2 regions of the Cupriavidus sp. GW823-FHT07B10 genome follow, and region 1 is predicted to be linked to the other one. Evidence: predicted binding sites of a transcription regulator. Region 1 holds the regulator's gene; the other holds the start of a gene.
What was found. The regulator sigma-54, encoded in region 1, starts transcription at its own class of promoters, with help from an activator protein. The targets are predictions, from matches to a motif close to TGGCANGNAANCTGCTTT.
Positions count from the first base shown of each region.

Region 1 (4,584 bases):
ATGCGCGCGTATGAGCCGGACCGCCCGCCGGTCACCGCCCGCGCCGATATGGGCCGCATGAACGCCGAGGGTTCGGTGATCGACCTGTACGGCAACGGCTTCGTCATGCGCCAGCAGGGCGTGGACGTGTCCAAGGACCCGCAGCTGACCGCCGCATCCAGTTATTTCCAGCTGCTGGTCAATGACGACATCGTCAAGACCGACAAGCCGGTCAAGCTGACGCGCGGCCCGTCGGTGATGACCGCCAACGGCCTGATCTTCAACAACGTCACGCGCGAAGTACAATTGCTCGGCAATGTACGCGGCACCATCATCACCGGGCCGACCCCTGGCCGCGCGCCGGGGTCCTGAGCCCCGGCCCGGGGGCCGCACCAACCCGCACCAACGTACCCAGACGCCCTCAAGCAACCCTGCCAACATGACTGCTTCCCTGACGACATCGTCCCGTCGACGCACCGCCCCGGCCCTGCTCGCCCTGGCCATGGCCTTCGGCCTGCTGGCCCAGCCCGCCCTGGCCGAGCGCGCGGACCGCGACAAGCCGATGGTGCTGGAGGCGGACAACGCCAGCTATGACGACGTCAAGCAGATCTATACGCTGACCGGCAATGTGGTGCTGACCAAGGGCACCATGATCCTGAAGTCCGACGCCGCCGAACTGCGCACCGATCCCGAGGGCTACCAGTTCGCGGTGGCCACCGCCAAGCCGGGCAAGCAGGCCTACATCCGGCAGAAGCGCGAAGGCGTCGACGAATACATCGACGGCTGGGGCGACCGCATCGAGTACGACGGCAAGCAGGAGTACTCCAAGCTGATCGGCAATGCCCGCATGGCGCGCCTGCAGGGCGCCAAGCAGGTCGACGAGATCCGCGGCGCGGTGCTGACCTACGACAGCCGCAAGGAGTTCTACACGGCTGCCGGCGGCGGTAGCGGCGATGCCGCGGCCGCCAATCCGTCCGGCCGCGTGCGCGCGGTGCTGTCGCCGCGCCAGGACCAGAAGGCCGGCGCCACGGGCAGCGGCGGCTCGCCGCTGGACCTGAAGCCGGCGCCCGCGCCTGCCAACAAACCCTGACGCCTGGCGCCGGCTGCGTGCATCGCATGCGGCCGGCGCCAGAAACGCCTGAACGCCAGACTGTGCCAATGACCGATACCGCAACCATCGCCGACAAGCCTTCCGTCGAAGCCTCCACCGTCCTTGCCGGCGGCAGCACGCTGGTCGTGCGCCACCTGAAGAAACGCTATGGCTCGCGCACGGTGGTCAAGGACGTCTCGCTCGACGTGAAGAGCGGCGAGGTGGTCGGCCTGCTCGGGCCCAACGGCGCGGGCAAGACCACCTCCTTCTACATGATCGTGGGCCTGGTGGCGCTGGACGAAGGGGATATCGTGCTCGACGGCGACCACATCAGCGGCCTGCCGATCCACGAGCGCGCGCGCATGGGGCTGTCGTACCTGCCGCAGGAAGCCTCGGTATTCCGCAAGCTCAACGTCGAAGAGAACATCCGCGCGGTGCTGGAGCTGCAGGTGAGCAACGGCAAGCCCCTGCCCAAGGCCGAGATCGAGCGCCGCCTGGATTCGCTGCTCGACGACCTGCAGATCGCGCACCTGCGCAACAACCCGGCGCTGTCGCTGTCGGGCGGCGAGCGCCGCCGCGTGGAAATCGCGCGCGCGCTGGCGTCGTCGCCGCGCTTCATCCTGCTGGACGAACCCTTCGCCGGCGTGGACCCGATCGCCGTGGGCGAGATCCAGCGCATCGTCAGCTTCCTCAAGGCACGCAATATCGGCGTGCTGATCACCGACCACAACGTGCGCGAGACGCTCGGCATCTGCGACCACGCCTACATCATCAGCGAAGGCACGGTGCTGGCCGCGGGCCAGCCCGAGGAAATCATCGCCAATGACGCAGTGCGGCGCGTCTACCTGGGCGAGAACTTCCGCATGTGATGCAGCGGCCTGCCATGGAGCGGCAGGCCTATTCGCGGGCGCACGTGGGCCTGCCACAGCCAGCAGCGATCAGACCGCATAAGCGATAGCAATTTCCGTTCCAACAACGGAAAGATGCGCATAGAATAGGTCGCATGAAACCGTCGCTACAGCTCCGCCTTTCCCAGCATCTGGCCCTGACCCCGCAACTGCAGCAGTCGATCCGGCTGCTGCAGCTTTCCACGCTGGAACTGCAGCAAGAGGTCGAACAGGCACTGACGGAAAACCCTCTGCTCGAACGCGAGAACGACTGGATCGAAAGCCCGCTGCGCGTGGCGGCCGACGGCTCGGTCAACCTGCAGAGCGCACCGGCGCCCGCGCCGGCAGAGCCGCAGGGCAATGGCGAGGCCCGCGCCGACGGCGCGGCTGACGACGACAGCTATGGCGACAGCGGCAACGGCGACGACTATGGCAGCAGCGACTGGAGCCTGGACGACTTTGCCCGCCGCCCCCAGGGCGACGAGGACGAAAAAACGCCGATGCAGCTGCGCGAAGCCGAGCCAACGCTGCGCGAGTACCTGATGGAACAGCTCACGCCGCTGAAGATCTCGGCGCGCGACAAGGGCCTGGCCATCTTCCTGATCGAATCGCTCGACGACGATGGCTACCTGAGCGCATCGCTTGAGGAGATCTGCACGGAGTTGCCGGAAGAACTCGAGTTCGAGATCGAGGAGGTCCACGCCATCCTCACGCTGCTGCAGAGCTTCGACCCGCCCGGCGTGGGCGCGCGCAACGCCGCCGAGTGCCTGGCCCTGCAGTTGCGGCGCCTGACGCACCCGCAGCGCGAACTGGCCCTGAACATCGTGACCAACCACCTGGAGTTGCTCGCAGTACGCGACTACACGCGGCTGAAGAAGGCGCTGCAGGTGGATGAAGCGGCGCTGAAGTCCGCACACGAACTGATCCGCTCGCTGGCGCCCTACCCCGGCCATGCATACAGCCGCCCGGAGGCGGACTTCGTGGTGCCGGACGTGTTCGTGCGCAAGGGTGGCGGCGGCTGGATCGCGCAGCTCAATCCGGATGTGATGCCGAGGCTGCGCATCAATGACATGTATGCGCAAATCCTGCGTGGCGCAAAGGGTGAGTCCGGCACCGCCGGGCTGCAGCAGAAGCTGCAGGAGGCGCGCTGGCTGATCAAGAACATCCAGCAGAGGTTCGACACAATCCTGCGTGTCTCGCAGGCCATTGTCGAGCGTCAAAAGAACTTTTTCAGCCACGGCGAAATCGCCATGCGCCCCTTGGTTTTGCGGGAGATTGCCGATACACTGGGTTTACACGAGTCAACCATCTCCCGGGTGACGACCAATAAATATATGGCAACGCCGATGGGTACTTTCGAACTGAAGTACTTCTTCGGCAGCCACGTGTCCACCGAAACCGGTGGCGCGGCTTCGTCAACGGCCATCCGCGCCTTGATCAAGCAACTGATAGGAGCCGAAGACCCGAGGAATCCCCTTTCCGACAGTCGCATTGCCGAACTGCTGGGCGAACAAGGCTTCGTTGTCGCACGCCGCACCGTTGCCAAGTATCGCGAAGCCCTGAAGATCCCCGCAGTCAATCTCCGCAAGTCTTTGTAGCCGAGCCCACCGCCTGCCTGGTGAGGCTCTTTCAGAAGGAGAAGCGCTATGAACTTCAAGATCAGTGGACACCACCTGGACATCACGCCCCCTCTGCGTGAGTACGTGGAAACGAAGCTGGAGCGAATCGTCAGGCATTTCGATCAAGTCATTGGCGTTAGTGTGCTGCTCTCTGTCGACAACCATAAGGAAAAGGACCGGCGTCAGTACGCGGAAATCAATCTACATCTCAAGGGCAAGGACATCTTTGTCGAAGCGCATCACGAAGACCTGTATGCAGCGATCGACGCACTCGTCGACAAGCTGGACCGTCAGGTGATCCGCTACAAGGATCGCGTGCAAGGCCACGACCGCGAAGCGGTCAAGTACCAGATGGCCGCAGCGCAAATGCAGCAATGACCGTGCCCGGCAGCCCCGCAGCGGGCTGCTGAATCAGGATTGAACAGGCAAGCCGCGCCAAGAAGCGCGGCTTTTTTGCGCCCTCGCGTTCCCGGTTGCCGCCGGCATGCCGCGCCCGCACTGGCGGCGCGGCCCGGCTGTGGCGCCGGAGCCGATGCTTTTCACCCGAATGAGCAAGGGTGTTCGCAAGCGCTGCGCCAAGGTGTATGCTGCGCCATACAAAGAGAGGGAATCCTGGCCGTGCCCCGCACCGGTGCACCGGCTCCCCGCCGCGGAGGCACCATTGCATCACCATGTATCTTTCTGCACCGGCTTGCCCCGTTGCGCTGCACAATGCGGGAGTAGTCGCTGCTCTATAATGGGCCGGACGCCTCCGGCCAGGCCAACGGCAGGCCGGAGCCAGCCCACTGCCCGGCGGAACGGTCCGCCCGCTAACTGAAATCCTGCGCATCGCCCATGAATCGTTTGGCCAAATTGCTGCCACCCGGCAACATCACCCTCGACGTCAGCGTCACCAGCAAGAAGCGTGTGTTCGAGCAGGCCGGGCTCCTCTTCGAGAACAACCATGGTGTGGCGCGCGCCATCGTGACGGACAACCTGTTCGCGCGCGAGTCGCTTGGATCCACCGGCC
Region 1 covers NZ_JBXAGS010000001.1:375,252-379,835, reverse strand. Annotated here, with positions in the region: gene lptC (LPS export ABC transporter periplasmic protein LptC) at 1-351, shown strand, start outside; gene lptA (lipopolysaccharide transport periplasmic protein LptA) at 419-1,069, shown strand; gene lptB (LPS export ABC transporter ATP-binding protein) at 1,138-1,938, shown strand; gene AC1Q6V_RS01890 (RNA polymerase factor sigma-54) at 2,073-3,554, shown strand; gene hpf (ribosome hibernation-promoting factor, HPF/YfiA family) at 3,603-3,953, shown strand; gene ptsN (PTS IIA-like nitrogen regulatory protein PtsN) at 4,410-4,584, shown strand, end outside.

Region 2 (4,584 bases), on a different contig from region 1:
GTTCACCGCGCTGGCAAGTGGCTGGCGAGGATGCCGTGTTGACGTTCCCGCAGGCCGCCAGCGCATTCTCCTGCGCGCTGGGCGTGCCGGTCAGCGAGAAAGAAACGCCGTACCTGAACATCCTGCTGCGCCGCAGCCTGGTCGATGCCGGCCTGTCCACCTACAAGGCCAAGGACCACTACAAGCGCACACGCCCCTTCGTTGCCAACAAGACCCAGATGTGCACGCCGGCCGAGACCGCCAAGCTGGAAAAGGACGGCTCGTACCCGTCCGGCCACAGCGCCATCGGCTGGGCCTGGGCGCTGATCCTGGCTGAGGTCGAGCCGGAACGCGCCAATGACATCCTGGCGCGCGGGCGCGCGTTCGGCCAGAGCCGCGTGGTCTGCAACGTGCACTGGCAAAGCGATGTCAACGAGGGCCGCATGATGGCCGCGGCAACGGTGGCGCGGCTGCATGCCGACCCCACCTTCCGCGCCGACCTGGACCGCGCCCGCCGCGAAGTGGCGGCGGCACGCGCCAGCGGCGCGCGCCCGTCGCGCGACTGCCAGGCGGAGAGCGCGGCGCTGGCTCCCTGATCCACCAGGTGCCGGGGCCGGCTGCTGCAGGGTTACTTCACCGGGATAACCGTGCCGGCCGGCACCGGCACGGCGGTGACGCTGTTCTGCGGGCTGCCGCTGACAATGCGGTCGGAGTACGTCAGGTACACCAGCGTATTGCGCTTGCGGTCGACCGCGCGCACGACATGCAGGGCCTTGAACAGAATCGACATGCGTTCGGAGAAGACGTTGTCCTGTTGCCGGATCGGCCCCTTGAAGGCGATCGTGGCCACCTGCCGGCAGGCGATCGATGCCTCCGGCGGGTCTTCGGCCATGCCCAGCTGGCCCTTGATGCCGCCCGTGCGGGCGCGCGACACATAGCAGGTCACGCCGTCCACCTGGGGGTCGTCATAGGCTTCGATCACGACCTTGTCGGAGCCGGTCATGCGGAAATTGGTACTGACGCTGCCGATCTCCTCGGCGTGGGCGCCCGAGGCGGCCGTCAGACAGACGACGGCCAGGACCGTGCGGATGCGATTGCAGTAGCGCTTCATGGCGGGGTATTCAGGTCACCGACGACTTGATGTCATCGTGGCGCTTTTCCATTTCCTGGCGCAGCGCGCGGCGCTGCTGGGCGGCGGCAAAGCGCTGGCGCTCCACCTCGTCGCGCGGCTCCAGCGGCGGCACCTCGGCCGGCGTGCCGTTGTCGTCCACGGCCACCATGGTGAAGTAGCAGCTGTTGGTATGGCGCACCAGCTTGCTGCGGATATTTTCCGTCACCACCTTGATGCCGATTTCCATCGAGCTGCGGCCGGTAAAGTTGACCGAGGCCAGGAAGGTCACCAGCTCGCCCACGTGGATCGGCTGGCGAAACACCACCTGGTCGACCGACAGCGTTACCACGTAGCGGCCGGCGTAGCGGCTGGCGCAGGCATAGGCAACCATGTCCAGGTACTTGAGGATGGTGCCGCCGTGGACGTTGCCGGAGAAGTTGGCCATGTCCGGCGTCATCAGCACGGTCATGGAAAGCTGGTGGGACAGATCGTTCATGATGCGGGTACGGATTGCGGGGGCGGGATTTCTGGGGCGAACCTGCGACGGCGGCATTGCCTGACTGCACGCCGGAACGCTGGCGCCGGCAGTTTAACCCGGATCGTGCCCGCCGTTGCCGGCTGCAGCCCGGTACCGGCAGGCGTGGCCGTGCCATGCAACAAAAAAGCGGCCTGCAAGGCCGCTTTTCACGCTGTGGACGCAAACTGCTTACTTCTTCTTGTTCACCGCGTCCTTGAAACCCTGCCCGGCAGAGAACTTGACCGTCTTGGCGGCCGGGATCTTGATGGTTTCACCGGTGCGCGGATTGCGGCCGGTGCGGGCGGCGCGTTTGCCGGCGCTGAAGCTGCCAAAGCCCACCAGCGTCACCGAATCGCCCTTTGCCACTGCCTTCTTGATACTGTCCAGCGCTGCGTTGAGCGCGCGCTCGGCGGCGGCATTGCTCAGTTCTGCTTCCGCGGCGATGGCCGATACCAGTTCACCTTTATTCATGGCTGATTTCCCTTGTTGGTCGTCGTCACCGATGTGCGTGCCTCGCGGCAAAGCCATCGATCGGCGCAGTCTAATCTGCCCGTCGCGCGTAGAGCAATCCCCAGTGGCACCAATGCGACAAAAAAACCCGCAAATCCTTGATTGAGGCCGGTTAGCGGGCAATTTTCCACGCTTTTCCCGCTTGCCAGAAGCCGGCTTTGCCGGGCCGTTCCGCAGCGCGGCAACGCCAGACCGGCCCGCGCGTGGGGCAAACCAGCAGCATAGGATAGATTCCCACAAATGGGGCGCCGCACCATAACGGTTCAGCCCGCGCCGCCGTTTCGCGCCATTTTGGCGCATCTGCACTATCACGGCGATGCCAGCGGCAACGCTACCAGCAGCGCCCGCCCCTGCCTGCGCGCGGCATTCCGGTGCGGTTTTACCCGACAAGGTGCACATGGCACCAGGATGCGGCCGTTGCTGGAATGCTTTTTGCGTACTCACGCTCCCATTTTGAGCATGAGGTCACTATGGACGACTGGAAGACCGGCACCGACGCCCTGTTTATCCTGCTAGGCGCCATCATGGTGCTGGCCATGCACGCCGGCTTCGCCTTCCTGGAACTGGGCACGGTGCGCAAGAAGAACCAGGTCAACGCACTGGTAAAGATCCTGGTGGATTTTGCAGTTTCGACCATCGCCTATTTCTTTATCGGCTACACCATTGCCTACGGCGTGCAATTCATGTCCGGGGCCGAAACGCTGGCGCAGAAAAACGGTTACGAACTGGTCAAGTTCTTTTTCCTGGCGACATTTGCCGCGGCCATTCCTGCGATTATCTCGGGCGGTATTGCCGAGCGTTCACGCTTCAACCCGCAACTGGTCGCCACCTTCGTGCTGGTAGGTTTTGTCTATCCGTTCTTCGAAGGCATCGCCTGGAACCAGCGCTATGGTGTGCAGGACTGGATTACGCGCGTGGCCGGCGCGCCATTCCATGACTTCGCCGGCTCGGTGGTGGTGCATGCGCTGGGCGGCTGGATCGCGCTGCCCGCGGTGCTGCTGCTGGGCGCACGGCGCGGGCGCTACCAGAAGGACGGCCGCATCAGCGCCCATCCGCCCTCAAACATCCCGTTCCTGGCGCTAGGCGCCTGGGTGCTGGCGGTGGGCTGGTTCGGCTTCAACGTCATGAGCGCGCAGACGGTCGACAAGGTCAGCGGCCTGGTGGCAATCAACTCGCTGATGGCAATGGCCGGCGGCACGCTGGCGGCCTGGGCGGCCGGACGCAACGACCCGGGCTTTGCCTACAACGGGCCGCTGGCCGGACTGGTGGCGGTGTGCGCTGGCTCGGACCTGATGCACCCGCTCGGCGCGCTGATCACCGGCGCGGTGGCCGGCGCGCTCTTTGTCTATATGTTCACGCTGGCGCAGAACAAATGGCATATCGATGACGTGCTCGGCGTGTGGCCTCTGCACGGGCTGTGCGGCGCCTGGGGCGGCATTGCCGCGGGCATCTTCGGGGCCAGGACGCTGGGCGGGTTGGGCGGTGTGTCGCTGGGCGCGCAGGCGATCGGCACCGTGCTTGGCATCGTGGTGGCGCTGGCCGGGGGCACCCTGGTATATGGCGCGCTGAAGAAGCTGGTGGGCATCCGGCTCGATGCCGAAGGCGAATTCAACGGAGCGGACCTGACCTTGCACCGGATTTCGGCAACGCCGGAACGGGAAACCAACTGGTAATGGCGTGCGGGCCGTCCTGATTTAAATTGACAAGCTGCGCAAGGCAGCTTGTCTTAACAATAATTTGCTTGCACTTCCGGTACGGCGTCTCAATAATTGCCGTGCCCATGTATTGCGCCGCAACAGCGCGCAGGGCTAGCACATTGCTGCCGGCTGAATCGGGGGATGTTGTGCCGGCGGCCGGCCGGACACCAACATGAAAGGACTACGCCGATGGATGCCACTACCTTCGATAACCTCAAGGCCCTGGTCGTCACCTACGCGACAGAATTCGGGGTCAAGATCCTGGCGGCCCTTGCCTTCTGGGTCATCGGCCGCTGGCTGATCCACTTTGTCGTGCGCATGGTGCAGAACGCGCTCGGCAAGCAGAAGGTCGATCCCACGCTGCTGCGCTATGTCGGCTCGATCGTCACCGTGACGCTGAACGTGGTGCTGGTGATCGGCATCCTCGGCTACTTCGGCATCCAGACCACGACCTTCGCCGCACTGATCGCCGCCGCTGGCGTGGCCATCGGCATGGCCTGGTCGGGGTTGATGGCGAACTTCGCTGCCGGTGCGTTCCTGGTGGTGCTGCGCCCGTTCAAGGTGGGAGACTTCGTGACGATCGGCGGCGTGACCGGAACAGTGCGCGAGATCGGCCTGTTCGCGACCTCGCTCGACACACCGGACAATGTGCAGACCGTGGTCGGCAACAACAAGATCTTCAGCGATACCATCCAGAACTTCACGGCCAACCCGTACCGGCGCGTGGAACTGAAAGCGCAGCTTGCCGGCAGCACCGACACCGCCCATGC
Region 2 covers NZ_JBXAGS010000005.1:66,162-70,745, forward strand. Annotated here, with positions in the region: gene AC1Q6V_RS12695 (acid phosphatase) at 1-575, shown strand, start outside; gene AC1Q6V_RS12700 (CreA family protein) at 608-1,090, opposite strand; gene AC1Q6V_RS12705 (acyl-CoA thioesterase) at 1,101-1,586, opposite strand; gene AC1Q6V_RS12710 (HU family DNA-binding protein) at 1,797-2,078, opposite strand; gene AC1Q6V_RS12715 (ammonium transporter) at 2,588-3,790, shown strand; gene AC1Q6V_RS12720 (mechanosensitive ion channel family protein) at 4,004-4,584, shown strand, end outside.
Region 2: the regulator sigma-54 is predicted to act here: its motif matches at 2,539-2,556, upstream of AC1Q6V_RS12715 (ammonium transporter).